DNA from 3 places in the Undibacterium sp. Xuan67W genome. Region 2 is predicted to be linked to each of the others. Evidence: predicted binding sites of a transcription regulator. Region 2 holds the regulator's gene; each other region holds the start of a gene.

Region 1 (9,971 bases), on a different contig from region 2:
CTGCAAGTACCACTGGTTGTGCGTATGAAAGGTACCAACGAAGACATCGGCAAGAAGATGCTGGCTGACTCTGGCCTGCCTATCATCGCGGCTGACACGATGGAAGAAGCAGCACAGAAGGTTGTTGCCGCTGCTGCAGCTCACGCTTAATTACCGCAAGGAATCACTATGTCCATCCTGATTAATAAAGACACTAAAGTCATCACCCAAGGCATCACTGGCAAAACTGGCCAGTTCCATACCCGCATGTGCCGCGATTATGCAAACGGTAAAAACTGTTTCGTCGCTGGCGTGAACCCGAAAAAAGCTGGCGAAGATTTCGAAGGCATTCCAATTTTTGCTAACGTATCTGAAGCTAAAGCGGCTACTGGCGCGACAGTTTCCGTGATCTATGTTCCACCAGCAGGCGCAGCAGCTGCCATCTGGGAAGCGGTTGAAGCGGACCTGGATCTGGCAATTTGTATTACCGAAGGCATCCCTGTCCGTGACATGATGATGTTGAAAGACCGCATGGCAAAGTCAGGCAGCAAAACAAAATTGCTCGGCCCTAACTGCCCAGGTCTGATTACACCAGACGAAATCAAGATCGGCATCATGCCAGGTCATATCCATCGTAAAGGTCGTATCGGCGTGGTTTCCCGTTCCGGTACACTGACTTATGAAGCAGTAGGTCAATTGACAGCACTGGGTCTCGGTCAATCTTCTGCGGTTGGTATTGGTGGTGATCCTATCAATGGTCTGAAACACATCGACATCATGAAGATGTTCAATGATGATCCAGATACTGATGCTGTCATCATGATCGGTGAAATCGGTGGCCCTGATGAAGCGAATGCTTCTTACTGGGTACGTGACAACATGAAGAAACCTGTTGTTGGCTTCATCGCCGGTGTGACTGCGCCTCCGGGCAAGCGCATGGGCCATGCTGGCGCGCTGATCTCTGGTGGTGCCGATACGGCACAAGCCAAGCTCGACATCATGGAAGAGTGCGGCATCAAGGCCACTAAAAATCCGTCAGAAATGGCGCGTTTGCTGAAAGCCATGCTGTAATTTTTTTACAGTCTGAAAAAAGGGGAGCGTTGCTCCCCTTTTTTTATGACAACATGATCGATAAATATTTATAAGTAGGTAAGTCCTGATTGATGGAACTAGTAGTTGATAGCAATACTCTATAAACGGATTGGTAAAGTTGCATCTGATCCTTGAATTTTTAACGATGTGGTCATGGAAGGCTGATGCAGCTTTGTCACGATAGTTTTTATAAAAACATCAAAAAATAGACTGCGATTAAGCTCCGATAGCAATTGATGATATCGGTAATGTTGGAAATTACTTATCTTTACGCAACAATTCCTCTGGTTGGTGTTAAGCTTAGTCACACGGGCTTACTGACTGCATTTTCAGTTTTCATAAATGCCAATGACCTTTAACGCATAGCCTGAACTTAACTACTTTTATATCCATGTCATTTCAACGCGTATTAGAGTTTGCAGGTCTCTCAGATACCGGACTGGTACGTGCGCACAATGAAGATGCTATAGAAATATGTGCAGAAGCGGATTTCGCAATACTGGCTGATGGCATGGGGGGCTACAATGCCGGTGAAGTCGCCAGTAAAATGACTGTTGACAGTATTCGGCAACAGCTACTTCGTAAAAAATCTTCGACATTTTCCTCTCTGTTTGGACATAAAACATCGATCGCTATGCGATGGATTAAAGATGCTATTGATCTAGCAAATAATCAGGTCTGGGGTGCAGCACAGGAGAGCGCCGAGCTCATCGGCATGGGAACCACGGTTGTTGTTGCATTTTGCCATTACGACAAATTATTGGTTGCACATGTCGGTGATTCCCGGGTCTATCAATATAGATCTGACAAGTTACGACAGATCACTCATGATCATTCCGTATTGCAAGCGCAAATTGATGCCGGATTAATCAGTGAAGAGAATGCGCAGTATTCACCAATCAAAAATCTCATTACTAGAGCTGTCGGCGCACAAAACGATGTGGAAGTAGAAATTCACGAGCATCCAATGGAGGTGGGCGACATTTACCTTCTATGCTCTGATGGATTGACCGATATGCTCAATCATGATCAAATTCTCCATCTGATAAGGCAGCATACCGATAATTTGAAACTATGCTGCCAAGTCCTAATTGATAGCGCAAACGACCAGGGCGGTCGCGACAATATTTCAGTGATTTTGATGAGGATTTCTAAGCTGGGATCGCAATCGCTAAAAAATTATATCTTGTCAAAATAGATCAATCACCGTGGTCAAGTTTTTTTAAAAGAGAGCACTATGGCGAAAATCGTCGTCACTTTCAATGGTCTGGTTCAAAAAGAAATCAGTATCCTCAAACCCCGACTAACAATCGGACGACGCCCTACGAACGACATTCCTATTGATCATTTAACTGTCAGCGGTCAGCACGCGGTAATCGACACCACATCAACAGGATCATTCGTACTCGATCTGGGCAGCACCAACGGCACCATGGTTAACGGGCAGCCTATCAAAAAACACTTGTTACAAAATGACGATGTAATTGATATTGGTAAGTATAAATTAAGATACGAACTTGACCCAGAGCAGCAGACTGGCACCAGAGGTGCTCAGGGAATTGTCAATCATACTATTGCTAGCATCAAAGTCTTAAATGGCGCAAATTCAGGGAAAGAATTGAGGTTAACTAAATCTGTAACAACGATAGGTAGCCCTGCCGTGCAAGTAGTGGCAATTACCAGGCAAAATGAATTATTTTTTATTTCTCAAGTGGATGGTGCCACACAATCTAAATTAAATGATCAATTTATTGATGGTCGCATGCATAGCTTGAATGCGGGTGATGTGATTGATTTGGCTGGAACAAAAATGCAATTTACTATCGGTTAGTGAAAAACCGTACCAATTATTTATGCAGACGACGTCGCATTTGACAAATTTTTGTAGGTCACAGTGACAAAAAATGTCAAATCTCTTATGCGGAGATATTTTTTTGTACGTATTTAAAGGAATTTCTCCTTAAGGACGTAAGTAAAGGGTGTTGGCACGGTCATTGCATAGGTTGTTGCGTGGTATAAATTTTTTTGAACATTCCAAGGGGAAAAATAATGAAATCCGTACAAATTCTTAAAAAAGCAAAGCAAGGTTTTACATTGATCGAATTGATGATCGTTGTTGCGATTATCGGTATCTTGGCAGCGGTCGCTTTGCCACAGTACTCTAACTATACATCGCGTACTAAAGCTGCTGGCGCAATGGCGGAGTTGGATTCTTTGAAAACATCGATGTCTGAATGCTACCAATCAAATGGTGCTTGGACTAACTGCACTACTGCAGGTACTAATGGTATTCCAGTTGTTGCAACATCCAAGTTCATTGTTAATGCAGCTCCAACAATTTCTGGTACTGGCGTAATCACTGTTGCTTCTACTGGCGCTACTTCAACAGGTGGTACTGCTTTGGGCGCAATCTTGACCCCAGGCGGCTCGACTGCAGGCGTGATTAATTCTACTGATGCAAATATCATTTTCTACAACACAGGCACTCTTTGCGATCCGATTCGTGGATTGAAAACTGGCCAAGGTGGTTGCTAATACTTTTTAAGTATAAAAACAACCCGCTGCGGCGGGTTGTTTTTATTGAGGCATCTTTTTTTGAAAATTGATTTATTGATTAATCATGAACGTGTCTAGATTTCGCGCTAGCGGCCTACATTTTTTGATCAGTTTTATCGTTGGCTTTTTGCTGCTAGCCTTATGTTGGTTTGTGTGGTACCCAGCGCCAATGTTGATGACTATTGGTGGCCATGAAATTTTTTTGTTGGTTGTAGGTATTGATGTGATTGTTGGGCCATTGCTTACGTTGGTTGTTTTTAAAACTGGTAAAAAAGGTATGATGTTTGATCTTGTCATCATCGCCATGTTACAGATCGGTGCGATGACATATGGCGTTGGTACGCTTCTAGAAGGGCGCCCGGTCTATCTGGCAGCGCTTGGTAATAAATTTCAAGTTATTCAGGCAAGTGAACTGACGGATGGCAACCTGGCTAAAGCCAAGATGCCATTGCCATGGTGGGGCCCCCGGTTAGTTGGTACCAAGGCGCCAACGGACAAACACGATATTTCAATGGTTGATTCTATGGCTTCGGTTGGTGGGGGGCGTGGTCACATGCCTCATCTGCACATACCCTATGAGTCAATGACGGCTGAGATTTTGAAGAATGCATCGTCCATTGAAAAACTCAAACAACAGAATCCTACCAAAGGTGCTGAAATAGACGCATGGCTTAAAGAGCGCGGTTACAGCGATACAACAGCTATGTACCAGCCTGTCAGAATCAGCACTTCTATGCTGGCAATCATTGTTGACGCCAAGTCGGCAGCAGTGATCGGAATTGCAAATTTTAATCCCTGAAGGCGAATCGTTAAATGCCGCTCCATGGGCATTGCTAATATCTTCTCTTCGTCTAAGGTTGGCTTTGTTTTGCTTCACGATGAGATTTAGCAAAATTTTTCCGGCAAGGTGTAGCGTAAAAATTTACTGTTTGAGTGCGCCCGGGAGCGACAACATAACTGGTGGGCGTAAGTTCTGGATGAAAATGGTTTTGTTTTTGAGTCAATACTAATATATCCTTCCCGCTCAGTTCGCTGGAGCTGCCAAAACAGCTGGCATGTCCTAAAAAAGTCGACACATTTAAAGAATGATTCAATAATGCATAAAGTCACAGACGATTCAAAGCGTGCCGTATGGCTGTTTGGTATTTGCGCCAGTTCCCTCTTACTGACTGCAGCACTTGGCTTGAATCCGTGGCTTGGACAAGACATTATTAGCGCAATATATACAATGTCCGCAAAGAAGTTATTTGTCGTTTTTGCTGGATGGGCTGGAGTCTTGGTAATACTGTTTTGGGGCGGGCGCCCCACCCGTCTGGCGCAATGGATAGTTTTTTTGTCTTGGCCGGTAGTGGCAGCCCTGTCTTGGTTGGTGTTTGATCCTGTGCTTCATATTACCTGGGAAAACGATCCCGCCAGATATTCTGGGACGATGTGGCTGCTGTGCTCTATGGGGATTCCAGCAGCATGCATGCTGGCGTTTCGCGTGTTGCGGCCAGTTCGACAACTGGATGACGTGAAGTTCGAGAGTCAACTGCGTTATTTAACCGTACTCACCATATTATTTTTATTAGTCCCCGATGCTGCCCTAGGTTTGACTGCGGCCTTACACCCATTTACCTATGATATGTATGCCATGCATTGGGATCACGCAGCGGGCTTGGACATTACATACCCTCTTCTTGATTTTGTAACGTCGATACCCACGCTGCCATACTTAGTCAGTTGGGCGTATGGTTCAGCGCCCCCGCTGAGTTTTATGGCGCTTGCGCTACTTCAACTACGTCGCCGCCCGCCGCATGTCGCATCCGCAGTTTTGATTTGGGTTGTGCTTACTGGATGTGCCTGGCTTGCATATCATGTGTTTCCGATTGCCGGTCCGAAATATGTATTTGGTGATCGCTTTATTTCCGGTTTGAATCAAATTGCTACGCATCCACTAAAAATGATAGGCGTGGGATATGCGCCGCGTAATGGGATGCCATCAATGCATTTTGGCTGGATGCTGGCTGTCGCTATTTTGTGGTGGCGCAACGGCACAGCTTGGTGGTCCCGGAGCATTATGATTATGCTTACTACGTTGACGGCGATGTCAACGCTTTGTATGGGGGAGCACTATGTCGTTGATCTCATCGTCGCTGTGCCCTTTGTGCTGGCAGCGATTGCTCTATGTACTACATCTGTTCCTTGGGCTGTGACGCAACGTCGTTGGACGACATTGATTGGATTTGGAACATGGGCAGCGTGGGTCGTTTCCTTGCGCACGTCTATTCACTGGATTGTGGCACATCAATGGATCTGTTGGATGATGGTTTTGGTCACTATGTGCATTGTTGCCTTGCAAGTATATTGGATGCGTACGTTCGCTTTACATGTGAGTGTGAATCAGACAGAGAATATAAAAGCCAGCAGGGATGAGCGCCATACTTCGTTGGAACGTCGTCTTTTTGCGATGTTTTTTGTCTCTGGATTGGCAGCTCTTGCATATCAAGTTTTGTTTGCAAAGCAGCTTGCATTGGTCTTTGGTAGTACATCTACGGCAACTCTGACTGTGCTTGCAACGTTTTTGGGAGGAATGGCCATTGGCTCCTTGCTCGGGAGTCGGTTAGCGTTGAAAACGAATCGACCGCTTGTGACGTATGCAGTTATTGAAATGTTGATTGCGGCCTACTGTGTTTTGACGCCATTTTTATTTGAGTTAATTCAACAGGTTTATGTGGTGCTGGCATCCGGGCAAGTCCCTGACTCTACAATGCTGCTGGTATTACGAGTGGTTCTTGGCGCAGTTGTACTGCTGGTTCCCACCGTTTTAATGGGGGCTACTTTGCCTGTGTTGGCGCAAGCCTTGGGAACGCAAATACAGCGGGTTGGAGTCAACGTGGCATGGTTGTATTTTGCCAACACTGGTGGTGCGGCAGCGGGTGCACTACTGACAAGTTATGTAATTATTCCCTCTCTTGGTGCATCGCAGACTACGCTGGTGGCGGCGTTGTTAAATTTGTTGGTAGCGCTTGCTGGTATGGAGCTGTCTAAGCGATGGATTTTGGCGACATCGATAACTCCTTTGCCGACAGAAAGTAACGTGTTGGTGATGTTGCAGAAGTTACCTCCAAGGGCTGCGATAGCCGCTTTGTTGACCTTGTGCATTGGCGGCGTTCTATCCCTTGGTCTTGAAGTCGTTTACGTCCATTTGTTATCGATTGTTGCGGGTAATAGTGTGTATGCGTTTGGATTAATGCTAGCGACTTTTTTATTAGGACTGGCAGGTGGCGGGGAAGTCGCGAGACGGTTATTGTTAAAGCCTGACACTGACCGCATAAGATTGCTTGCCTGGACATTGGTTGGTTTGGCTATAAGTGCTGCTGGAGGGGCTTGGTGGTGGAATGATATCCCTCAGTATTTCGCAAGTTTTGCGCAATATCCGATAGCAAAGTCATTCGTTGATCGTGAAGCGATTCGTGGAGCCGTATGCGCGTTATTGATGATTCCACCTACGCTATTTGTCGGTGCGGCATATGCGTTTGGTATGGATATCGCTACAGCTGCCGGCCGTGCAAAACCGATCGCCATGTTGGGCTATGGCGCTGCATTAAATACCTTGGGTAACATCACAGGTGTTTTAGTTTTTGGTTTTTTCTTGTTGCCGCTATTTGGTGGTCTTATTGCAACGAATGTAATTGCCTTTGGCGCCTTGGCGCTTGCTATATTGGTGTTGCTTATTACTGCAACCAAATTAAAAAGAAACGATGTCGTTTTATTTACAGCAGCTACATTCGTCGTTGTAACGTCGCTTAGCGCCCAATTGAACTACGATTTCATTAGTTCTGGATCTAATGTTTACTTTGCTCCGCAGCACTGGGGGCATGTTATTGAGCATGCCGAAAGCATTGATGGCGGCCTGACCACTGTGACGACTCAAACCACAGATGACGGAGAGGTCAAAACTTTGCTGACCAATGGAAAGTTCCAAGGTAATGATTCGACAGCTGGCGAAATGCAAGCACAAATGGGATTTGCTTTGACTTCATTATTGCACCAAAGTAGTCGTGAGCGAGCTCTTGTCATTGGCTATGGTACGGGCGTTACCAGCCGAGTTTTTCATCAGGCGGGTTTTAAGCACCTCGACATTGCAGAGCTTAGCCGTGATGTAGTGCGATTAGCAGATACTCATTTTGATAAGGTCAATAATCGAGTCTCTTCTGCACCTGGTGTTCAGCTTCATGTAACTGATGGGCGCAATCTGCTGTTGCTTTCCTCTAAGCAAGCTGGATATGACGTCGTCAGTATTGAAATTACTTCCATCTGGTTTGCCGGGGCGGCATCTTTGTATAATAAAGAGTTTTATAGCCTAGCTCGGTCGCGTATGAAGCCAGACGGCGTATTGCAACAATGGCTGCAATTACACCGGTTGGCGCCGAGCGATTTGCTTAGCGTGATTACGTCTTTACGCGCAGAATTCCGCTATGTGTCTTTATATGTATTGGGTAACCAGGGAATTTTGATTGCGACCAACAGTTTGGACAAGAAGTCGCCGACTAGCGAAGCGATCAATCAACTGAACAACTCAACGACTCTTGAAGCTGTGCGCGATATTCTTGATCGTCCAGTAGCTGATATTGCAGGTGATCGAATGCTTGATAATACAGGAATAGATCGTTTTATTATGTCGAGCGGCGTTGATCCAAGTTTTTGGGTGTCTACTGACGATAATCTCCGTCTTGAATACAGCACGCCAAAAGCAAACGTTAATGATGGGCCTAGCTCATTTCAGCGCAATATGCAGCTATTAAAGCGCTTCCGCTAGTCGCTGTTTTCGGTTGATGATCACTACTTTCATGGCAAGTTATTGGCAATGTATTTGATATTTCTAATAACTTGCTTATGCTCTCGGCGCGGTAACCTTAAATATGCGAAGTGAATTCTGAAAAAATTTTTGCGATAACGAGGGTAAAAAAATAGCCTGTTCCTAAAGCGGTAGGCAGAAGACAGATTGACTCTTGCAGGTATGAGCGAGGAGCTAGTCGTGCCTTATTCCTTCTTATACTCTCTGCACTTGAGCGGATCCCCTCATTAATCGTTAACGGGTCGTATTTTCGATCATTCGGATTTGTCCATGCTTATTTTTAAAAAAAATAAATTTGCACTTCTTTTATTTGCCGTATTTCTTTTTGCTTCTTACCTACATCCTTACCACATTCATCCATACCGCACTTTTTACCATGATATTTTGGTCGTATTCGGATTATTGGTTGCGTTCAGTTTTTTAGCTCTGGGGGGAAATTCTAGTTTGGTTTTTCCCAAAGTAACATTGCTGTTTGCATCACTATTTTCATTGGTGTTGATTCAATTAATATTCGGCGTCGCGCAGTTTTCGTCTGATCTAATCTTTCCGTTTGTGTATCTTGCGTTGCTTGGGGTCGCTATTCTTGTCGGGGCAAGTTTGACGTGTAGTCAAAAAACACCTGAACCAATTTGCATTGCATTATCAGTGACACATTTGTTAGCAGGTCTGCTGTCCTTAGTCATGCAAATGATTCAGATTGCCGGTGTTGATTTGGCTCCGTTCGTGATGTTTATTGCACGGCAGTCACAGCCTTTTATGAGACCATATGCCAACGTGGCGCAGCCGAATCAGCTGGCATTGTTGTTTTGTTTTTCCTTGATTTCGGTATGGTTTCTGCATCAAAAGCGTTTCTTGGGTAAGTGGGTGTCGGCGATATTGATTTTAGTATTATTGTGCGGCTTGTCACTTACTCAGTCCCGCATAGGGTGGGTGATTATTCCTACCTTTGCTATGTTGTGTATGTTTAAGACACAAGATGGTCAAGCTGTTAGTAAGTGGTTTTTTCTCGCTATGGTCTCGGCGTATGTCGCCTTGGTGCTTGCCTTGCCATATTTAGGAGAATTGATCGGCTTCGCCAGCGGCTCAGTCGTAGATCACGTTGGAGGTCGTTCGGAGCGATTGGTTTTGATGCAGCAGGCCTGGCATATGGCTTTGCAGCATCCGTGGCTAGGTGTTGGCTGGTTTGGTTTTGGTGCGGAGCAGGTGAGTATTGCTGCTGATTTTGGCTCCTCAACGTATGCAGAGCATTCGCATAATTTGATTTTGAATTTTTTGGCTGAGCTGGGCTTTCCCGCTACTATTGTCATTCTTTCTGGTTTGGGCTGGTGGTTTTTAAAGGCGTGCATCCTGCCGCGTGCGACGGTTAATTCTCGCTTCGCTAATTTATTTTTTGTCGCAGTGTTCATTCATAGCATGGTGGAGTTTCCACTCTGGTATGCGTTTGTACTGATTCCGGTCGGAATTTTGATGGGTATGATGCATCAGTTACGCTGGCCGTCTGAAG
Region 2 (9,971 bases):
CTATCGCTGTTGTTCCAGCTGGCGCAACATCCGCTGAAGCAGAAGCGAAGTAATTTTCTGCTCTCCGTAAAAAAACCGCCTTCAGGCGGTTTTTTTACGTCTGTAGAACGGACATCAATCGATACTAAACTCGTAATTTCCATAAGGCAGCGGCGATTGCGCTTCGACCAAAGGATAGTGGTCTAACGGAAAATCCAGACTACGTACGACACGATGAAATTATATAAATTAAATCGAATAAAGTATCCTTACGATTCTTGCGATAAAGTTAAAATCGAATGATGTATTGAGCTTTTCACGAAACGATAACTAAACAAAGGCATGTATGCGAATCAAGATAAAGTCCGATCAAAATCCTCATCCGGCGCTACTCGCCTGCCTGCCGAAAGCACTACTCACATTAATAGCCTTAGCTAGTCTTGTTACACCAATATCACCATCGGCTGCGGCCTCAGCGTCACCCGCCACACCACTCAATCCCGTCATCAAATATGACATAGGCTATGACATCGTCAGCCCTGTCCATGCACAGCATGGGATGGTTGCGAGTGAGCAGGGACTGGCGACACAGGTTGGCATCGATATTTTAAAGCGTGGTGGAAATGCGATTGATGCTGGTGTTGCGGTCGGTTTCGCACTTGCTGTAGTACTGCCCAATGCAGGCAACATCGGTGGTGGCGGTTTTATGTTGATTCATGATGCCAAATCCGGCAAAGATGTTGCCCTCGATTTTCGCGAAATGGCGCCGATACGTGCGACACGCGATATGTATCTCGATCAGTCAGGTCAGGTCATTCCAGGCAAATCCTTATATTCACACCTTGCGGTCGGCGTACCGGGCACCGTTGCCGGTCTCAGTCTCGCGCTGAATAAATTCGGCACCATGACGCTGTCCGACGTCATCGCGCCAGCAATCCGGCTAGCTGAGCAAGGCTTTGAAGTCAGTCCTCATCTGGCCAGTATTCTGGGCGCAGAACGTGATCACTTAGGCGCGTGGGAGTCGAGTAAAGCGATTTTTTTCAAAAATGGACGCCCTTTGCTCGCCGGAGAAAAGTTAGTTCAAAAAGATTTAGCCAACTCACTAAAACTCATTGCGAAAGACGGCCCTCAAGCTTTTTACCAAGGCAGTATTGCAAAAAAAATTGCTGCTGAAATGGCCAAACATCAAGGCGTGATTGGCATTGATGATCTCAACAACTATAAGGTCATAGAGCGCGAACCGGTCAAAGGCAATTATCGCGGCTATCAGGTCATGTCGATGCCGCCACCCAGCTCGGGCGGCATCCACATCATACAGATGCTCAATATGCTGGAGCACTTCCCTATCAAGGAGCAAGCGAGTAATAGCGCGCAGAATTTACATCTGATGACCGAAGTCATGAAGCTGGCTTATGCCGACCGATCCGAATATCTCGGCGATCCCGATTTTTTTAAAGTACCCGTAAAAGCGCTGACCTCAACGGCGTATGCCGACGAGCTCGTCAAAAAAATCAACGCCGATCACGCTACGCCGTCCGCACAAATCAAGCCGGGCAATGTCACGCCATACGAGAGTGATCAGACCACGCATTTTGCGACCGCCGATCAGCACGGCAATGTAGTTGCCACGACTTACACCTTAAACCTGAATTTTGGCAGCGGTATCGTCGCGGCAGGTACCGGCATCACCTTAAACAATGAAATGGATGATTTTTCAGTGAAGGCCGGAACACCAAATGCATTCGGTCTCATTGGCGGCGATGCGAATGCCGTCGCTGCCTATAAACGTCCGCTCAGCTCAATGTCTCCGACGATTATCCTGAAGGATGGAAAACCATTCATGACAACCGGCAGTCCGGGAGGCAGCCGTATTATCTCGACGACCCTGCAAACTATTTTGAATGTCATTGACCATGGCATGAACGTCGCACAAGCCACCATTACGCCGCGGATCCATCATCAGTGGGTGCCCGATCAGATGCGCGCAGAGCGGGGCATCAGCGTGGACACCTTACGCATCTTAGAACTCAAAGGTCACAATCTAAAAATCTCTCCTGCCATGGGGCGGACGCAGATCATACAAATCGGTGCCGATGGCTTCGACGGCTACTCCGATCCGCGTAATCCAGACGGCAAAACCTTGGGTTATTAAATCTTCATTGATCACGCAAATGGCACCAGCCATCATTAAGCAGCACCACTTGCAAGCGCTTGATATGAATCAAGCGCTTTACTGATCTAACGCAATTCCAGAGAGCCCTCGCCCACTACAATTGCCCGATGGAAAATATCTATTCCCTCTGGAGATCGTAGTGGCCATAGAATTATATAAAGACGCTCATCACATCTGTCTGATATTCAATGATCTCGTCAAGGATGCCGGCGATAACGCGGTACAAGCGAACCAATTTTTGATTGTGTCAGACGGACAAGGTGCCCTGCTTGATCCGTCTGGCAATATTACCTATAACAGCCTGGTATTAGCGGTGCAACGCTATTTACCCAAGAAAAATCTCAAATACCTTTTTGCATCACATCAGGATCCGGACATCATCGGCGCTCTGGATAAGTGGTTGTTCAGTACGGAATGCCAGCTCTATGTATCGCAGCTATGGTCGCGTTTTGTACCGCATTTTTGCAATCTGAACCGCTCAGACGGCAGAATTGTCGGCATCCCGGACGAAGGTATGCCTATTCCTATGGGTGTTACGACTATTCATGCTGTTCCCGCACATTTCTTGCATGCCGAAGGTAACTTTCAGTTCTACGATAGCCGCTCCAAAATCTTGTTCTCAGGTGATATGGGGGCATCAATGGTAGACGCACGTGATGTCAGTCAACCCATCACGACAAAGGAGGAATTTTTAGATCAGTTACCAGCCATGCGGGGGTTTCATCAACGTTACATGGTGTCAAATAAAGTCTGCCGTTTGTGGGCAAACATGGTCAGAAGTATGGATATTGCGATGATGGTACCGCAGCACGGACGTTATTTCGTCGGGCGAGAAGCAATTCATGCTTTTCTGGACTGGGTAGAGAACCTGCAATGCGGGATCGATTTATTTACCCAGGAACACTATCGGTTTCACGGGCAGAAGTTAGCCGTATAAACAATCTCTATATCATTAGGATTTACGCAAAAACTAAGACCTCTCACCACAGAGACACTGAGAAAATGTAGGAGTAAGCGATTCCATGACATATCGGTTAAAGAGTTTTTAGACGTTAACAAAACCCAATCCGCATATCCCGTGGGGTTTCTGGGGCAAAAAGCTTCTGGAAGCCGCATCCAGCCTGTGGATTCGATGTCGATGGTTATAAGCCACCGTTCGTTTTGTGTACTCAACGTGTATCCAACGAAAAAGGACGCTTGACGCGTCCTTTTTATTGTACCGGCTACGAACACCGGACTTGATGACTCACACCGACGCCGGGTCTGGCAGATGTTTGATGGCGTCGTGCTGATGATCTTGAATTTTGTCTTTGTGTTTGATGACTTGTCTGTCCAGTTTATCGATGAGGAGGTCGATCGCAGCGTAGAGGTCGTGTGCCAGGCTTTCTACGTGGATATCTTTACCACTGATGTGCAGATTGATGTCTGCTTTATGCCGTTTTTCCTTTTCCCGGAGCTTGTCTACCGTCAGAATGACGGCGATATCAATGACTTGATCGAAGTGTCGCCTGATGCGCTCAAGCTTGTTTTGTACATGTTCACGTATTGCAGGAGTTACTTCGAGGTGATGTCCACTGATGGTGAGATTCATACTACGCTCCTATGGTGATGTTACTCGCTATAAATTTCTTCAGCATTTGCTCTGATGCATCGAGCTAAATTATATATAGCAATACAAAACGTAATTTCAAGGCTTAGTTACAAGACTAAATTACAGGTGTTCATTACAAGGATTTGCGCAGGCTTACTGGAGGAATTTTTAGGGCTTCACGGTATTTGGCAACAGTGCGTCGCGCAATGACCATGCCTTGTTCACCCAGCATGTCTGCAATTTTGCTATCAGAGAGTGGGCTTTTCTGGTCTTCTGCTCCTATCAACTGCTTGATGAGTGCACGTATCGCGGTGGAAGATGCTTCTCCCCCCGTTTCCGTCGCGACATGGCTACCGAAGAAATATTTCAACTCAAACATACCATGCGGGGTAAGCATGTATTTCTGAGTCGTTACACGAGAAATAGTACTCTCGTGTAAACCTAGTGTATCAGCAATTTCGCGCAAAACAAGAGGGCGCATCGCAACCGCACCATGGGTGAAAAAATTACGTTGTCTTTCAACTATCGCTTGTGCAACGCGCAAGATGGTATCGAAGCGTTGTCGCATGTTTTTGATCAGCCAGCGCGCCTCCTGCAACTGCGATCCCATCGTCCCGTCACCACGATTTTGTTTCATGATGTTGGCATACATACTATTGACGCGGAGCTTGGGCATGACATCCTGATTCAGCAAAACCTGCCAGCCGTTCGCTGATTTTCTGACAATTACATCAGGGACGACATAGTCTGATGAAGCCGCTGCAAAATCCGCACCTGGCTTAGGATTACACTGGCGAATCACTACCTGCGCCTCGCGCAAATCTTCATCATCACAATTGAGAATTTTTTTCAGTTTATTGAAATCTCGCTGTGCAAACAACGTGATGTGTTCTTCAACAATCTTCAGCGCCAGGCGACGCGTTACGAAGGGAATCTTAGGTAAGCGTTTGATTTGCAGAGCCAGACATTCCGATGGGGTGCGCGCACCAACCCCGGCAGGATCAAAGCTTTGCAGCATCGTTAATGCGAAAGATAATTCCTCTGGTTCTACACATAGTTCAAGTGGCAAACTCGCATGAATTTCATCCAAGGTCTCCATGAGATAACCACTGGGATCCAGCGCATCAATCATCAGTTCAATTAAAGCACGATCACGCGGTTCGCGAATATTCAGCCGCATCTGTTCCAGCAAATGATCGCGCAAACTGGTTTGCGCAGCTTCTAATTGCGGACGTCCATCTTCTTCCTCTGAGGACTTACTGCCTAGCGGCACATCATCAAAGCTCCACTCTTCTTCGTTGGCGCTGGTGCTATCCGCAGATGAAGCAACTTCCGTGTTATCACTGCTGTCAGCAACTGGAGCGGTAGTCTCGGCACCGACTTCCTGTACTGCAAATTCAGATTCTGAATTATTGCTTGTCGTGCTAATTGCGCCATCGGCCAGCAATCGCACTGCATTATCCATGGGGTCATCAACCCGCTCTAACATGGGATTATCAGTTAATAGATTTTCCAGCTCCTGATGTAATTCCAGCGTGGATAACTGCAAAAGACGAATTGATTGCTGCAATTGCGGCGTAAGCGCTAGGTGTTGTGAGGTACGTAGTTGCAGGCTTTGTTTCATCATCATCTCGCTTCCCGCTACATGCGGAAATGCTCTCCCAGATAAACCCTGCGTACGGATTCATTCGTGATGATATCTTCCGGCTTGCCACTCGCCAGCACCGCACCTTGATTGATGATGTAAGCGTGATCGCAAATGCCCAGAGTTTCGCGCACATTATGATCGGTAATCAGCACACCAATACCGCGTTCTTTCAGGAAGCGTACGATGCGCTGAATCTCAATCACCGCAATCGGATCAACACCTGCAAAGGGCTCATCCAGCAACACAAAGCGAGGATTCGTTGCCAGTGCCCGGGCAATTTCTACCCGGCGACGTTCACCGCCAGACAACGAAAGCGCCTGATTCTCACGTATGCCCTCAATCTGCAAATCGGCCAGCAATGTATCCAGACGTTTCTCAATTTCGGCTGAATTCAGAAACTTGCCCTGCTCATCCTTTTGCAACTCCAGCACCGCACGGATATTGTCCTCGACCGTCAGTTTACGAAATACCGATGCCTCTTGCGGCAAATATGATAAGCCGAGAACGGCACGTTGATGGATCGGCAAGCGGGAGATATCCACACCATCCACATTGATCTCACCGGCATCAGAGGGGACCAGTCCGACGATCATATAAAACGATGTGGTTTTGCCCGCACCGTTCGGTCCTAGCAGACCGACAACGTCACCACTCTTTACTTCAAGCGACACATCGCGCACTACCTGGCGCGCACCGTAACGCTTTTGCAAACCTTTGATCAATAAAGTGCTCATCTTATTCTTTGGTTTGCTTATCGGCTTTAGGTTCTAAAATCAAAGTAACACGACCACCGCCAGGGACTTGTTTTCCAGACGAGCTGTTAGTCGCAACGAAGACATCATTGATGCTATCGTAGGAGAGGTATTCGCCCTCCTGTTCCTGGGTTACATTTTTACCGTCCAGATAGCGAATCTTCGCCTTGGAAATAAATTTCACCAACTCGGATCTATCGTCGTATTCAACTCTATCGGCATAGCCGTCAACCCATAAATCAGGGCCACCATCGCGCTTTTGACGGAACGACACACGACCGCCAGCATTGGCATACAGAACCGATGTCTGGTGTCCGTCAGCTGCCTCTGTCACAACGGCACGATCGGCTTTTACCAGCAACGTACCGCGTACCAGAATGACTTCGCCAAGCAGCGTTGAGGTACTTTTTTTCCCGTCTGAAGTCAGGTGTTCAGCGCTGATTGCTGTCTTCTTCAAGCTATCAGCCTTTTCCGCAAATGCTGCAGGTGGCATGAAAAAAATGCCGATCACCAGCATGGCACAATGACTCAGGCATCTCATTTCTTTATATTGAAAGCGCATTATTTGCTCTCCATCGTGATTAGTTAGTTGATGTCCGCTTAGAATGCGGACGATCGATGAGCATGTGAACTTTGCTGAGCAACTGCACTTCCTGTGTCGCATTGTTCGCGATCATGCCAATCGCATGCGTCTCTGATCTTTCTGTGTATAAGGCGACGGCTTTATCCGTCTTCATCGTATTCACATCCGGTAGCAGCAACAGATATTCGGTTTGCAATCGCATGAATTTTGCCGTTGCACTATCGGGGCGCTCTATATTCACGTTGCCATACAAATGAATTTCATCACTCTCTCTCGGCGTCTGCTGTGATGCTTGTCCTTGCGAGTTTTTTTGCTCAACAACTGCCTTATCCGCCCGAATTGTGACCGGGGTTTTGTCTTCGTCAAAGCTGTTAATACGTGGCTGTTGAATTTCAAAGTTATCGTAACGAGGATGATGCGTCAACCGGTCACCTGCGACGTGGAAATTTGCCTGTCCATCGTTCGATAATTTAATGAAATTAAATTTCTCTACATAATAATCAGGCTCACTCCGGGCCGAAGAACGCGAATTGCCCTCATCATCATTTCGCCGCAATACCTCTAATACCCAGAAACTGCCAAGCGCAATCATCGCCAGCACAGCAACAGCCAGCCAGATACGAAAACGGTCTAAGGAAAATGCATATTTCATGTGAGATAAGTCGCCAGTGCTGATTCGTATTTATCTTGTGCACGTAAAATGAAATCGCAAATTTCACGCGCCGCGCCAGCACCGCCAGTCGCTTTTGTCACATGGTGAACCCTTGCTCTGACCTCGTCATGCCCGTTCGGCACACTGGCAGCAAAGCCAACTCTAGTCAACACGGGCAGATCGATGACATCGTCGCCAATAAAACCACAGTGCTCCGGTGACAGATTCAACTCAGAAATCAACTCCAGAAACGCCGTCTTTTTGTCGTGCATACCTTGCTTAACATGCGTGATCCCAAGATCAGCAGCACGCCTCGCGACGATGGCGGACTGTCGTGCACTGATTATCGCGGTGTGGATCCCGGCCTGTTGCAATAACTTGATGCCCTGCCCGTCAAGGACATTAAAGGTCTTCATGACTTCACCGTCGGGACCAAAATGCAGGCTGCCGTCGGTCAAAATACCATCAACATCAAAAATCATCAGCTTCACTGCCGACGCTTTGGCAACCGCATTTTCTGTGGAATGTCGTGCGTGACTCATCAAATCACCTTGGCCCGGGTCAAATCATGGATATGTAAAGCGCCCACTAATTTGCCACTCTCGTCGGCAACCAGTAATTGGTTAATTCTATGTGTTTCCATGACTTCGACCGCTTCGACGGCCAGTTGTTCGGCACGAATACTGCGAGGATTTTTATGCATGACATCAGCAATGCTGATTTTTGAAAAGTCCTGCACAGTCTCCATCAAACGACGCAGGTCACCGTCGGTGAACACACCGACAACCCGCTGATCCTGATCGACCACGGCCGTCATCGCCATGCCTTTTTTAGTAATCTCCAGCAATGCTGTTGTTAATCTGGTATCCGGTGACACTTGAGGAATGGCATCTCCGGTACGCATCACATCACGCACATGTGTCAGCAGCCGCCGGCCTAGAGCGCCGCCGGGATGAGAGCGGGCGAAATCCTCTTCGCGGAAACCGCGCGCATCGAGTACCGCGACCGCCAGAGCGTCGCCAAGCGCCAGAGTGACCGTCGTACTGGCAGTCGGAGCTAGATTTAGGGGGCAGGCTTCTTTCGCGACCCAGACATTCAGGTGCACATCAGCGAGATTCGCCAGACTAGAGGCCGGATTACCCGTCATCGTGATCAGTTTGACACCCAGGCGTTTGATAATGGGCAAAATCGACATCAATTCAGACGCCTCGCCCGAATACGAAATACCGATAAAGACATCTTGTGGCGTGATCATGCCCAGATCGCCGTGCGCAGCTTCTGCCGGATGCACAAACAAGGCGGGCGTGCCGGTAGACGCAAAAGTGGCAGCGATCTTACGCGCAATATGGCCAGATTTACCGATACCGGAGACAACCACACGCCCCTGGCAATGCAGCAGCAGTTGTGTTGCCACAGCAAAAGCAGCGCCATGATCATCAGACAGCCTGGCCTGCATTGCCTGTATCGCGTCGGCTTCAATTTGCAGGGTTTCACAGGCCAGTTGCAATGCCCGGCTTGTTGCCGCTTCTGGAGCGACGGGGGAGGAAATAAGCTTAGAAGTACTCATTCCCAAAGTATAAACGAAATTGAGTAAGCAAAAACTCTGCCAGTTAATTGAGTCCAGATAAAGTTGCTGGAAGGTGAATATTGTTCGTTTTTTTGAACAACTAAGCAATAATAGTCACCATGAATGCACTGGATATCACACTACTTTTGCTGGCAGCATCCGTTCTTGGGGTAGTTGCTTTCCGCATGCTGCAATTACCTCCCATGTTAGGTTATCTGGTGGTTGGCATCCTCATCGGTCCATTTGGATTAGGTCTGGCACAAAATAGCAAAACCACAGAAGAACTCGCTGAGTTCGGCGTAGTGTTTTTGATGTTTTCTATCGGTTTGGAATTTTCTCTGTCCAAACTAATGTCAATGCGCAATACCGTATTTGGACTTGGGCTGGCGCAGGTCGTCCTCACCATCGCAACCAGTATCGGCTTTGGCCTGGCAGCGAGCTACTGGCTGCCGCATTATTTTCACATCGGCTGGGAAGCAGCATTTGCGCTGGGTGGCGCCCTAGCGATGTCATCGACGGCCATTGTGTCCAAAATGCTCACGGAAAAACTGGAGCTGGAAAGCCCGCACGGCAGAAAAATCATCAGCGTCCTGTTATTTCAGGATCTGGCTGTTGTCCCTCTGTTAATTCTTGTACCGGCTCTGGCATCCAAATCGGGCGACCTGATCGAAACTCTGGCATGGGCTAGTGGCAAAGCCGCACTGATCCTGTTTCTACTACTGTATCTGGGTCAAAAAATAATCCGGAGCTGGTTCAGCGTCGTGGTGAAGCGCCGCTCACAAGAACTGTTCATGCTGAATCTCTTGCTGATTACGCTCGGTGCGGCCTGGCTGACTGAGCACGCGGGACTCTCAATGGCGCTTGGCGCCTTCGTTGCCGGGATGCTGATTTCTGAGACAGAATACAAACATCAGGTCGAGGAAGATATCAAACCTTTCCGTGATGTTTTACTTGGCCTGTTTTTTATTACGATAGGCATGTTGCTGAACCTGCGCCTGGTATCAGAACATCTAGGGCTGGTCAGCA
Region 3 (9,971 bases), on a different contig from region 2:
AAATTGACTATCATATTTGAATCAGATAACTATTTAAAACAGGAGAGCTTTCATGCCTGCAAACCTCGTTAACACTGCCCAACGTCAGGTACTCATTATTCACGGCTGGAGCGATACGTCCAAGTCTTTTCATACTCTTGCAGAATTCCTCGAAAAAAATAACTATCAGGCTAAACAGCTTTGGCTTGGGGACTATATTTCCATGGATGACGATGTGCGTGTCGCAGACGTTGGTAAACGTATGGCAGAAGTGATTGACGAGTTGATGCAAACCGGTGAGCTGGCAGCGAGTTTTGATGTGATTGTACATAGTACCGGTGGTCTGGTCGCCCGTGAGTGGCTGACGACTCATTACAAAGGACGTGCTGAACAGTGTCCGATGAAACGCCTGGTCATGCTAGCACCGGCGAATTACGGTTCTAAGCTTGCGGCAACCGGCAAGAGTTTTTTAGGGCGGGTAGTGAAGGGATATAACAACTGGTTTCAGACTGGTAAGTCGATGTTAAATGATCTTGAACTGGCCTCACCCTATCAGTGGGAGCTGGCGCAACGCGATATCCTGGTTGGTCCGGAGGCACTGGATGCGGCTAATCCCGTGCAATTTTATGGGGACGATAAGGTCTGGCCATTTGTGATTGTCGGCACCCACCCTTATGCGAGCCTGTTGCGCCAGATTGTGAACGAGAACGGCGCCGATGGTACCGTCAGAGCATGTGCCGCGAACTTGAATGCACAAGGTGTGACGATTGATTTTCGTGAGCAGGATTCATCAAGTGCAATCACTAACTGGGTAAGCCGCTTGCAGAGCGATATTCCATTAGCTGTTCTGCCGACGCGCACACATGGCTCGATTATCGATCCTGATCGCGCAGAGACATCGAATCATGAGGATATTGCGGAGACGCCGGAACAACTGGCGCAATTGGGACTAGTGATTTTGCAAGCATTGGGATGTGACAGTTTCCCGGCCTACCAGTTATTACAAACGCAATGGCACGATCTCAGTGAGGCAACTGCGGCGCTGAGTAAAACTACGACGGAGGAGCCGGAGTTTTTTCATCAATACCTGCAAGTGAACTGCAATGTCGTCGATGATCAGGGTAAGCCAGTAACAGATTATTTTCTAGAATTTTTTGCTGATACGAAACGCAATAACACAGATGCTAATGTCTACCTGCATGCTAATGTCATTGAGGATGTAAAAACCAATTCGCAAAATCCGGCACTAAGGAATTTGTATTTCGACCGTACAGACCTGATGGAAGGCTACTACCCCTTGCTGCCAAAAGGAACTGAGCAGGTATTGTATATGTCGATCTCGGCAGCATCGCCGGGCAACAATATCAATTATTTTGAGCGGGAGAAAGTGGGGTCTGCGATGCAGATTCCGCTGCATTTCTTAAACGAGAACCAGCAGCGATGGCTGAAACGGAATTCAACACACTTCTTGCAAATTATTATTCCGCGTATACCAAATACGAATGTTTTTAAATTAACGAATTTAGGTTAGCGAGAAAACGGGGGTCATACTTTTTTTTCTGTCTCTGCCAACTCGGCAATCGATCTGGCATTGATATAGCAGCAACTATTCCGACCATTTTGCTTTGCTTTGTAGAGTGCCGTGTCTGCTGCTTCCAGCAGATGTTGAATACTCACATCTTCGCTCTGTTGATATGTACTTACACCTATACTGATGCTGATCTGTTCACTGATGCGTGATTTAAGGTGTGGGATTGCTGCATCCCATACAGCAGCCCGTATTTTTTCTGCGAATTGCATGGCTAAGTCTTCGGGCATATTCGGCAGCATGAGTATAAATTCCTCTCCGCCGTATCGCGCGACGATATCATTGGCTCTAACTAGCTGCGTTTTGAGGGTTTTTGCAACTATTATCAGCGCTTTGTCTCCGGCTACGTGGCCATAATAATCGTTGTATTCCTTGAAGAAATCGATGTCTACCATAAACACAGAAAGTGGCAGTTTTTGACGCTTCGAATGACCCATCGCCATCTTAAAATGTTCGTCGAAAAAGCGGCGGTTATAAATACCGGTCAAACTATCCGTCGTAGCTTCTTTTTTCAGTATTTCGGAATGAGAGCGCAACATTTTTTCGCGTTTGATTGATGCACTGGAGTCCATAATCTGGATCAGGCAGTGCGTTTCATCAGGGCTGGCTGAGATAGGCGTAATGGTGATTGATTGATGCATTCTCCCAGGGTCTTTACTTAGTTCGCTGGGGTCGAACAAGGGCAATGGTGAGCGGTGCAAAGCATTCGAGAGGACCGCCGGCAAACCATAATTGATAGTGTTGCGCAAAGAAGTTAAGAAAGCCGCGCTTGGTTTGTCTGGGAAGACGTCTGAAATTTTTTTTGAAGTGCAACTCCAGTCTCAATCATACTATGTTTGACCATCCAGTCGTTCCACATCAGGATGTGTTCGTTTGCGTCAATCAGAACTAATCCCATATTGACCGCATTAAAAATCTGTACAGCCTTGTCTGCGCTGACTTTCTCAGGATGCTTCATCAAATGTTACCCAAAAAACGATCGATTTGATTGACGAGGTTTTTTAGCGAAGCTGAGCTCAGTAAGAAAATGAGATGGCCTTCAGAGTGTCTCTTTTCAATCGCCAGATCAATATGTAAAACCAAAACATAAGGGTGATCCGCCGTCTGACCAATGCGCCGGAACAGATCATCTGCAGATGCAATCGTATAATTGGGGAAAGAGCTGTTAAACGAGATGTCCAGCATGTCAGCAACGGCTGACAAGCAGGCATTCAGAATGATATTACCTAACTCACACATCGCCTCTTGTTCGAATTCCGCGAGTTCTTCGATACTCATTTGTGAACTCATCATGTCACGTACGATTTCGAGCGCATGATCTTCGGTAAAAAGCAGAACGGCCTCAGCATCAAAGGGGCCGGTAAATTGCTGGCTTACCGCGCCAAAGCGATTACCTTCAAATGCTAATGCCGATGCATCCATCTCAGAGCTTTTCTTCACCTCAACCTTGGGTACGGATAGCTTGACTTCATCACCCACGATTTCACTGAGACTCGCCGCAGCTCGTCCTGCACCGATGTTAAACACTTCGCTAAGAGCATCGAGATGTAGTTCGGTGAGAGTATCCACTTAGCTTCCTAAGAAATGGGTCAAGGCTTGTGCAATTGATTTTTCAGTCACTGGTTTCGCCACAAACGTAGCGCCTAGATTGCTTGCGCGATTTTTGAATGTTTCTTGAATATTGGCGGAAAAAATAACTATGCGTATCGCTGGATGTTTCGTGAGAATAAGTTCGGCGGCATCTGTTCCGAGCATGCCTGGCATGTTGATGTCCATCGTGCAAAAATCAGGATTTTCTTTGTCCGCTAGCAGGATAGCGTCGTCTCCACTGATGGCTTCGATGATTTCCCAATCTTCATGCTGGGCTTTGATATGTGCCCGAATCACCATGCGTGATACTTTGCTGTCATCGACGATCATGAGTTTTTTTGTGGGGTGTGCTTGGCTCATTGCGTTCTTATTCTGGTTATTTGAAGGTAAATTTATTTTACCTGAAAGAAAATATTAAAACAGGATGTTTGCATTCTTTAACCTACGCCACAACGTAGTTCTGCTAATACCTAAATGCTGGGCAACATCGTCACGATTATTATTAAATCTTTTCATAATTTGCTCTATGGAAACATTATTGGTTGCTGTCATCTGTTTTGTTTCTGTCTTCAATGGAGCTGTCGCTATAATAAGATCGGTAGTCGTCGACATCTTGTTCTTTAATTCCGGGGCTATACTGAAAAACAAGCTTGGTGTTAATGCCTGAAGTGGCTCAGCTGCTAGGAACAACGCGAGACGTTCCATCATATTGCGTAGTTCTCTAATATTGCCGGGCCAATCATACTGCTCAAGTAATGTTCCGCAAGCGAGAACTTCTGCATGCAGATTGGCATGGGGACGGCTTCCTAAAGACGCCAACGCATGTTTGACACACCATTCTGCTAATGGCAACAGATCCTCTTTGCGTTCACGTAAAGGCGGTAGTTGTAAGCGTAGTACAGCCAGCCGATAAAACAAGTCTGACCGGAAGCGATTCTCACCGATACGTGCATCGAGGTCGCAGTGCGTTGCACTGATAATCCTGACATCAACAGGAATAGGGCGGACTCCGCCGACCCTAACGACTTCTCTTTCTTCCAGAACGCGTAACAGCCGGGTTTGCAGGCTTAAAGGCATTTCACCGATTTCATCCAGAAATAAGGTGCCGCGATGCGCTGCCTCGAATAAGCCGGCATGACCGCCGCGCCGGGATCCGGTGAAAGCGCCGTCCTCATAACCAAATAATTCCGATTCCAGCAAAGATTCGGCAATCGCGCCGCAGTTAACGGCGACAAAAGGGTGACGCGCACGCGGACTTTCTTTATGCATAGCTTGTGCTGCCAGTTCTTTGCCGGTACCGGTTTCACCTTGTATCAGTACTGTCGCCGGGGAACGGGCGAACAGCATGATTGATTGTCGCATACCTTGCATGGCAGGGGATTCACCCCGTAAATCAGCCAGTCCGTGCCGAGCCTTTAGCGATTCAGCGGCAGGATGATGGCGCCCCCGAGCGGATTCCAGGCGCGTCAAGCGGGCGATTTCCAACGCATCCTCAAATGACTGGCGTATCGATTCTGCGGAATACATGAAAATGCCCGTCAAACCCGCTTCTTCTGCCAGATCGGTAATCAAGCCAGCGCCAACGATCGCTTTAATTCCCTTAGCCTTCAGTTCACTGATCTGAGCGCGGGCATCTTCTTCCGTGACGTAAGTCCGTTGCTCGAGCTTGAAGCCAAAGGTATTTTTAAAGTCGACCAGTTCCGGCATCGTCTCCTGGTATGTGATCAGTCCAATGTCTGGAGAAACTCGGCGCGCTCTGGCGAGCGCCTGCATGACATCGAAGCCGCTTGCCTTTGCGATCACGACAGGGACGGGCAAACGGTTTTTGAGATACGCGCCATTGGATCCAGCAGCAATCACCGCATCGCAACGCTCGGTTTGCAGACGTTCTCGCAGATGTTGTGCTGCTTCCTCAAAGCCCATATGGATGGGTTCAATCGTCGCACTGGCGTCATATTCGACCATGATGTCGCGAAATAAATCGAAGAGTCGCGAGATGGATACCGTCCAGATGATCGGTTTGTCATTCGCGTCGCGAGGGATCGGTGCTTGAGGTCGCATGATTGGTCTGAGGTGAAGTGTTTTGTTGGGAGGTAGGCTAAAGATGCTTGCGTTGGTTAAAGCGAACCTCTTTGGCAAAGCGAGATTGAGAATGTTTCAAATTTCTATATTAGGCGTTTCATTGTTTCAAAAAAATGTTTCAAATTAAACGTCATTATGAAACAAAAGTCAGTCAATAGCGAACTGTTTTCCCTTTGCATCATCCAGATGACGTGCTTAAGTCCTTGATCTACCTCATATTTTCACAACAGCAATATTGTCTTTGCAAAACTGGCACGTTGATTGCAATGGGCTCACGCAGCAAAACCCTATTTTGAAAGGTAAGAAAATGAGTCAACTCTCCGCAGGTGCTGCGTTCCGTAAAGCCATGCAAGAAGAATCGCCCTTGCAAGTGGTTGGTGCGATCAATGCGAATCACTCCTTGCTGGCAAAACGTGCCGGTTTTAAAGCGATCTATCTGTCAGGTGGTGGCGTCGCTGCCGGTTCTCTGGGTTTGCCAGATCTGGGTATTTCTAACCTCGACGATGTGTTGACCGATGTACGCCGGATTACCGATGTGTGCGATCTGCCTTTGCTGGTCGACGTGGACACGGGTTTTGGTTCTTCTGCCTTTAACGTGGCACGTACGGTCAAATCCATGATCAAATTCGGCGCCGCAGCGATGCACATCGAAGATCAGGTTGGGGCGAAACGCTGCGGTCATCGTCCTGGCAAAGAAATCGTCAGCAAGTCAGAAATGGTCGATCGCATCAAAGCTGCCGTTGATGCGCGTACCGACGACAGCTTTGTGATCATGGCGCGCACTGACGCCTTGGCAGTCGAGGGACTGGATGCGGCGATTGAGCGCGCGCAAATGTGCGTCGAGGCCGGTGCTGACATGATTTTTCCGGAGGCGATTACAGAGCTTGCAATGTACAAGCAATTCGCAAACGCGGTCAAAGTCCCTATCTTGGCGAACATTACCGAATTCGGTGCAACACCTTTGTACAGCGTGGAAGAGCTGGCTGCAGTCGATGTCGGTCTGGTGCTATATCCCTTGTCTGCTTTCCGTGCCATGAATAAAGCGGCAGAAAATGTGTACACCGCGATTCGTCGTGACGGCTCGCAAAAAGCGGTAGTTGATACGATGCAAACACGCATGGAATTGTACGAGCGCATCAATTATCACGATTTTGAGCAAAAGCTGGATGCCTTATTTGCCCAGCAAAAATCTAAATAGAACGCATAACAGAATTTAATTATCTACAAAAAATTAGCATACTCCCCATTATTTTGTAAAAAATTGATCAATTCCGCATGCAATGATTGGTGTTTTAAAAAATACTGGGTAAGAGTATGTCTTCTATCGAACAAGTCTCACAAAGGAGAATCTCATGACTGAAGCCGCCGTTCCTTTTAAACCAAAAAAATCCGTCGCTTTGTCTGGTGTTGCTGCCGGTAACACTGCGCTGTGCAGCGTAGGCAAAACTGGTAACGATTTGCACTATCGCGGCTACGACATTCTGGACGTAGCAGACGCCTGCGAATTTGAAGAAATCGCGCATCTGCTGGTACATGGCAAATTGCCTAATATTGCTGAACTTAAAGCCTATAAAAACAAGCTGAAATCCTTGCGCGGTTTGCCCGCTAATATGAAAGCAGCGCTAGAAGCTCTGCCAGCGTCTGCCCATCCGATGGATGTCATGCGCACGGGTGTCTCGGTTTTAGGTTGCACCTTGCCAGAAAAAGATGATCACAATACGCCAGGCGCACGCGATATTGCCGACCAGTTAATGGCGTCCCTTGGCTCCATGCTGCTGTACTGGTACCACTTTAGTCACAACGGCAAACGGATCGATGTCGAGACTGACGATGATTCCATCGGTGGACATTTCCTGCACTTGTTGCACGGCCAAAAGCCAAGCACTTCGTGGGAAAAAGCCATGCATACCTCGTTGATTTTATATGCAGAGCATGAGTTCAATGCATCCACATTTACCTGCCGCGTGATTGCTGGCACGGGTTCTGATATTCATTCTGCTATCACAGGCGGCATTGGTGCTTTGCGCGGACCAAAACACGGCGGTGCTAATGAAGTCGCGTTTGAAATTCAGAAGCGTTACGACAATCCGGATGAAGCAGAAGCGGACATCAAAAAGCGGGTAGAAAATAAAGAAGTGGTGATTGGTTTTGGGCATCCGGTCTATACCGTGTCTGATCCGCGTAATAAGGTGATCAAAGAAGTTGCACGTCAATTGTCGGTTGAAGCAGGCTCTACCAAAATGTTTGATATTGCTGAACGCTTAGAAACAGTAATGTGGGATATCAAAAAAATGTTCCCGAATCTGGACTGGTTCTCTGCCGTGTCGTATCACATGATGGGCGTGCCAACTGCCATGTTCACACCGTTGTTCGTCATTGCGCGCACTTCCGGCTGGGCAGCACACATCATTGAACAGCGTATCGACAACAAGATCATTCGTCCAAGTGCGAATTATGTCGGGCCTGAAGATTTGCAATTTGTGGCGCTGAAAGACCGTAAGTAAACAGCTTTTTCGCTAGCTAGCAAACAAGAAATTGGTGGATGCGCATGACATACCTGCCACTTTCTTAGCTGCTGCAATTCGATTATTTTAGACTGACTGAATGATGAATACTCAATTCCGCAAACAACTCCCAGGCACTACGCTGGATTATTTCGATACGCGTGCCGCAGTCGATGCGATTACGCCAGGTGCGTATGATAAGTTGCCATACACGTCTCGTGTTCTTGCCGAGAATCTGGTACGTCGTTGCGATCCGGCGACATTGACCGACTCATTGAAGCAATTCATTGAGCGTAAGCGTGATCTGGATTTTCCATGGTTTCCGGCACGTGTGGTGTGTCACGACATTCTCGGACAAACTGCATTGGTTGATCTCGCCGGTTTGCGCGATGCGATCGCGGATCAGGGTGGTGATCCAGCTCAGGTCAATCCTGTGGTGCCTGTGCAGTTGATCGTTGATCATTCGCTAGCTGTAGAGTGTGGCGGTTTTGATCCCGATGCGTTCAATAAAAATCGTGCGATTGAAGATCGTCGCAATGAGGACCGTTTCGACTTCATCAACTGGACTAAAAAAGCGTTCAAGAATGTCGATGTGATCCCACCGGGTAATGGCATCATGCACCAGATCAATCTGGAGCGTATGTCTCCGGTGATTCAGATCAAAGATGGCGTGGCTTTCCCCGATACTCTAGTCGGTACTGACAGTCACACACCACACGTGGATGCCTTGGGTGTACTGGCGATCGGTGTTGGCGGTTTAGAAGCAGAAAACGTCATGCTTGGCCGTGCCTCGTGGATGCGTTTGCCAGATATTATCGGCGTAGAACTGTCTGGTCGTCCGCAGCCCAATATTACTGCGACCGACGTCGTGCTGGCGATGACGGAGTTTTTGCGTAAACAAAAAGTGGTTGGCGCGTATCTCGAATTTTATGGCGAAGGCGCTGCTGCATTAACTCTCGGTGATCGTGCAACGATTTCCAACATGGCACCGGAATATGGCGCGACTGCAGCGATGTTTTCTATCGACCAACAAACGATCGACTATCTGAAATTGACTGGCCGTGAAGATGAGCAAGTCAAACTGGTGGAGACGTATGCCAAGCACACCGGCTTGTGGGCAGATAGCTTGAAGACAGCTGAGTATGAGCGGGTACTGAAATTTGATCTGTCTTCCGTAGTACGTAATATGGCTGGCCCGTCCAATCCGCATGCACGTGTTGCCACTGCTGATCTGGCAAGCAAAGGTATCGCAGGTAAATGGGATGATGTACCAGGACAGATGCCGGATGGCGCAGTCATCATCGCTGCAATTACTAGCTGCACCAATACTAGTAACCCACGTAATGTAATCGCAGCTGCTTTACTGGCGCGCAACGCCAATAAGCTTGGGTTGACGCGTAAGCCTTGGGTCAAATCCTCACTCGCACCGGGTTCTAAAGCAGTAACTTTGTATCTGGAAGAAGCGGGCTTGATGGGTGATTTGGAGAAACTTGGGTTTGGTGTTGTGGCCTATGCCTGTACTTCTTGCAATGGTATGTCGGGTGCTCTGGATCCTGTCATTCAGCAAGAGATTATTGACCGTGATTTATATGCGACTGCGGTGTTGTCGGGTAACCGTAATTTTGATGGACGTATCCATCCATATGCAAAGCAAGCCTTCCTCGCTTCACCTCCTTTAGTGGTGGCATATGCGATTGCCGGTACCGTGCGTTTTGATATTGAAAAAGATGTGTTGACTGTGGTGGATGGTAAAGAAATTCGTTTGAAAGATATCTGGCCGAGCGATGAAGAAATTGACGCTATCGTCAAATCCAGCGTCAAGCCAGAGCAGTTCCGTAAAGTCTATGAGCCCATGTTTGCGATTCAGGCCGACAATGGTGAAAAGGTTACTCCGCTGTATGACTGGCGTCCACAAACCACCTATATCCGCCGTCCGCCGTATTGGGAAGGCGCGCTCGCTGCACCGCGCACGATGAAGGCGATGCGTGCGTTGGCCGTATTGGGCGACAATATTACGACCGATCATTTATCACCATCGAACGCCATTATGCTGGACAGCGCTGCTGGCGCTTATCTCGCAAAAATGGGTTTGCCGGAAGAAGATTTCAATTCCTATGCAACGCATCGCGGTGATCATTTGACGGCACAACGCGCCACCTTTGCGAACCCGACATTGAAGAATGAAATGGTACTGGAAGACGGCAAAGTCAAAGCCGGCTCATTGGCAC

What was found. The regulator sigma-54, encoded in region 2, starts transcription at its own class of promoters, with help from an activator protein. The targets are predictions, from matches to a motif close to TGGCANGNAANCTGCTTT.
Region 1: ACO0LE_RS17570 (pilin) is a predicted target of sigma-54. The motif match lies at 3,055-3,072, and genes of this name have one in related genera.
Region 3: prpB (methylisocitrate lyase) is a predicted target of sigma-54. The motif match lies at 5,490-5,507, and genes of this name have one in related genera.

Annotation. Positions count from the first base shown of each region.
Region 1 is NZ_JBMPPN010000024.1:44,147-54,117, reverse strand. It holds gene sucC (ADP-forming succinate--CoA ligase subunit beta) at 1-150, shown strand, start outside; gene sucD (succinate--CoA ligase subunit alpha) at 169-1,050, shown strand; gene ACO0LE_RS17580 (Stp1/IreP family PP2C-type Ser/Thr phosphatase) at 1,463-2,269, shown strand; gene ACO0LE_RS17575 (FHA domain-containing protein) at 2,309-2,902, shown strand; gene ACO0LE_RS17570 (pilin) at 3,121-3,606, shown strand; gene tfpZ (TfpX/TfpZ family type IV pilin accessory protein) at 3,692-4,426, shown strand; gene ACO0LE_RS17560 (fused MFS/spermidine synthase) at 5,096-8,428, shown strand; gene ACO0LE_RS17555 (Wzy polymerase domain-containing protein) at 9,113-9,971, shown strand, end outside.
Region 2 is NZ_JBMPPN010000011.1:66,051-76,021, reverse strand. It holds gene ACO0LE_RS11700 (50S ribosomal protein L25/general stress protein Ctc) at 1-53, shown strand, start outside; gene ggt (gamma-glutamyltransferase) at 326-2,131, shown strand; gene ACO0LE_RS11690 (MBL fold metallo-hydrolase) at 2,292-3,089, shown strand; gene hpf (ribosome hibernation-promoting factor, HPF/YfiA family) at 3,399-3,743, opposite strand; gene ACO0LE_RS11680 (RNA polymerase factor sigma-54) at 3,877-5,367, opposite strand; gene lptB (LPS export ABC transporter ATP-binding protein) at 5,385-6,125, opposite strand; gene lptA (lipopolysaccharide transport periplasmic protein LptA) at 6,127-6,705, opposite strand; gene lptC (LPS export ABC transporter periplasmic protein LptC) at 6,725-7,378, opposite strand; gene ACO0LE_RS11660 (KdsC family phosphatase) at 7,375-7,920, opposite strand; gene ACO0LE_RS11655 (KpsF/GutQ family sugar-phosphate isomerase) at 7,920-8,945, opposite strand; gene ACO0LE_RS11650 (monovalent cation:proton antiporter-2 (CPA2) family protein) at 9,065-9,971, shown strand, end outside.
Region 3 is NZ_JBMPPN010000006.1:108,783-118,753, reverse strand. It holds gene ACO0LE_RS07805 (esterase/lipase family protein) at 53-1,510, shown strand; gene ACO0LE_RS07800 (GGDEF domain-containing protein) at 1,525-2,247, opposite strand; gene ACO0LE_RS07795 (PAS domain-containing protein) at 2,322-2,525, opposite strand; gene ACO0LE_RS07790 (chemotaxis protein CheC) at 2,525-3,136, opposite strand; gene ACO0LE_RS07785 (response regulator transcription factor) at 3,137-3,517, opposite strand; gene prpR (propionate catabolism operon regulatory protein PrpR) at 3,572-5,218, opposite strand; gene prpB (methylisocitrate lyase) at 5,547-6,437, shown strand; gene prpC (bifunctional 2-methylcitrate synthase/citrate synthase) at 6,592-7,743, shown strand; gene acnD (Fe/S-dependent 2-methylisocitrate dehydratase AcnD) at 7,847-9,971, shown strand, end outside.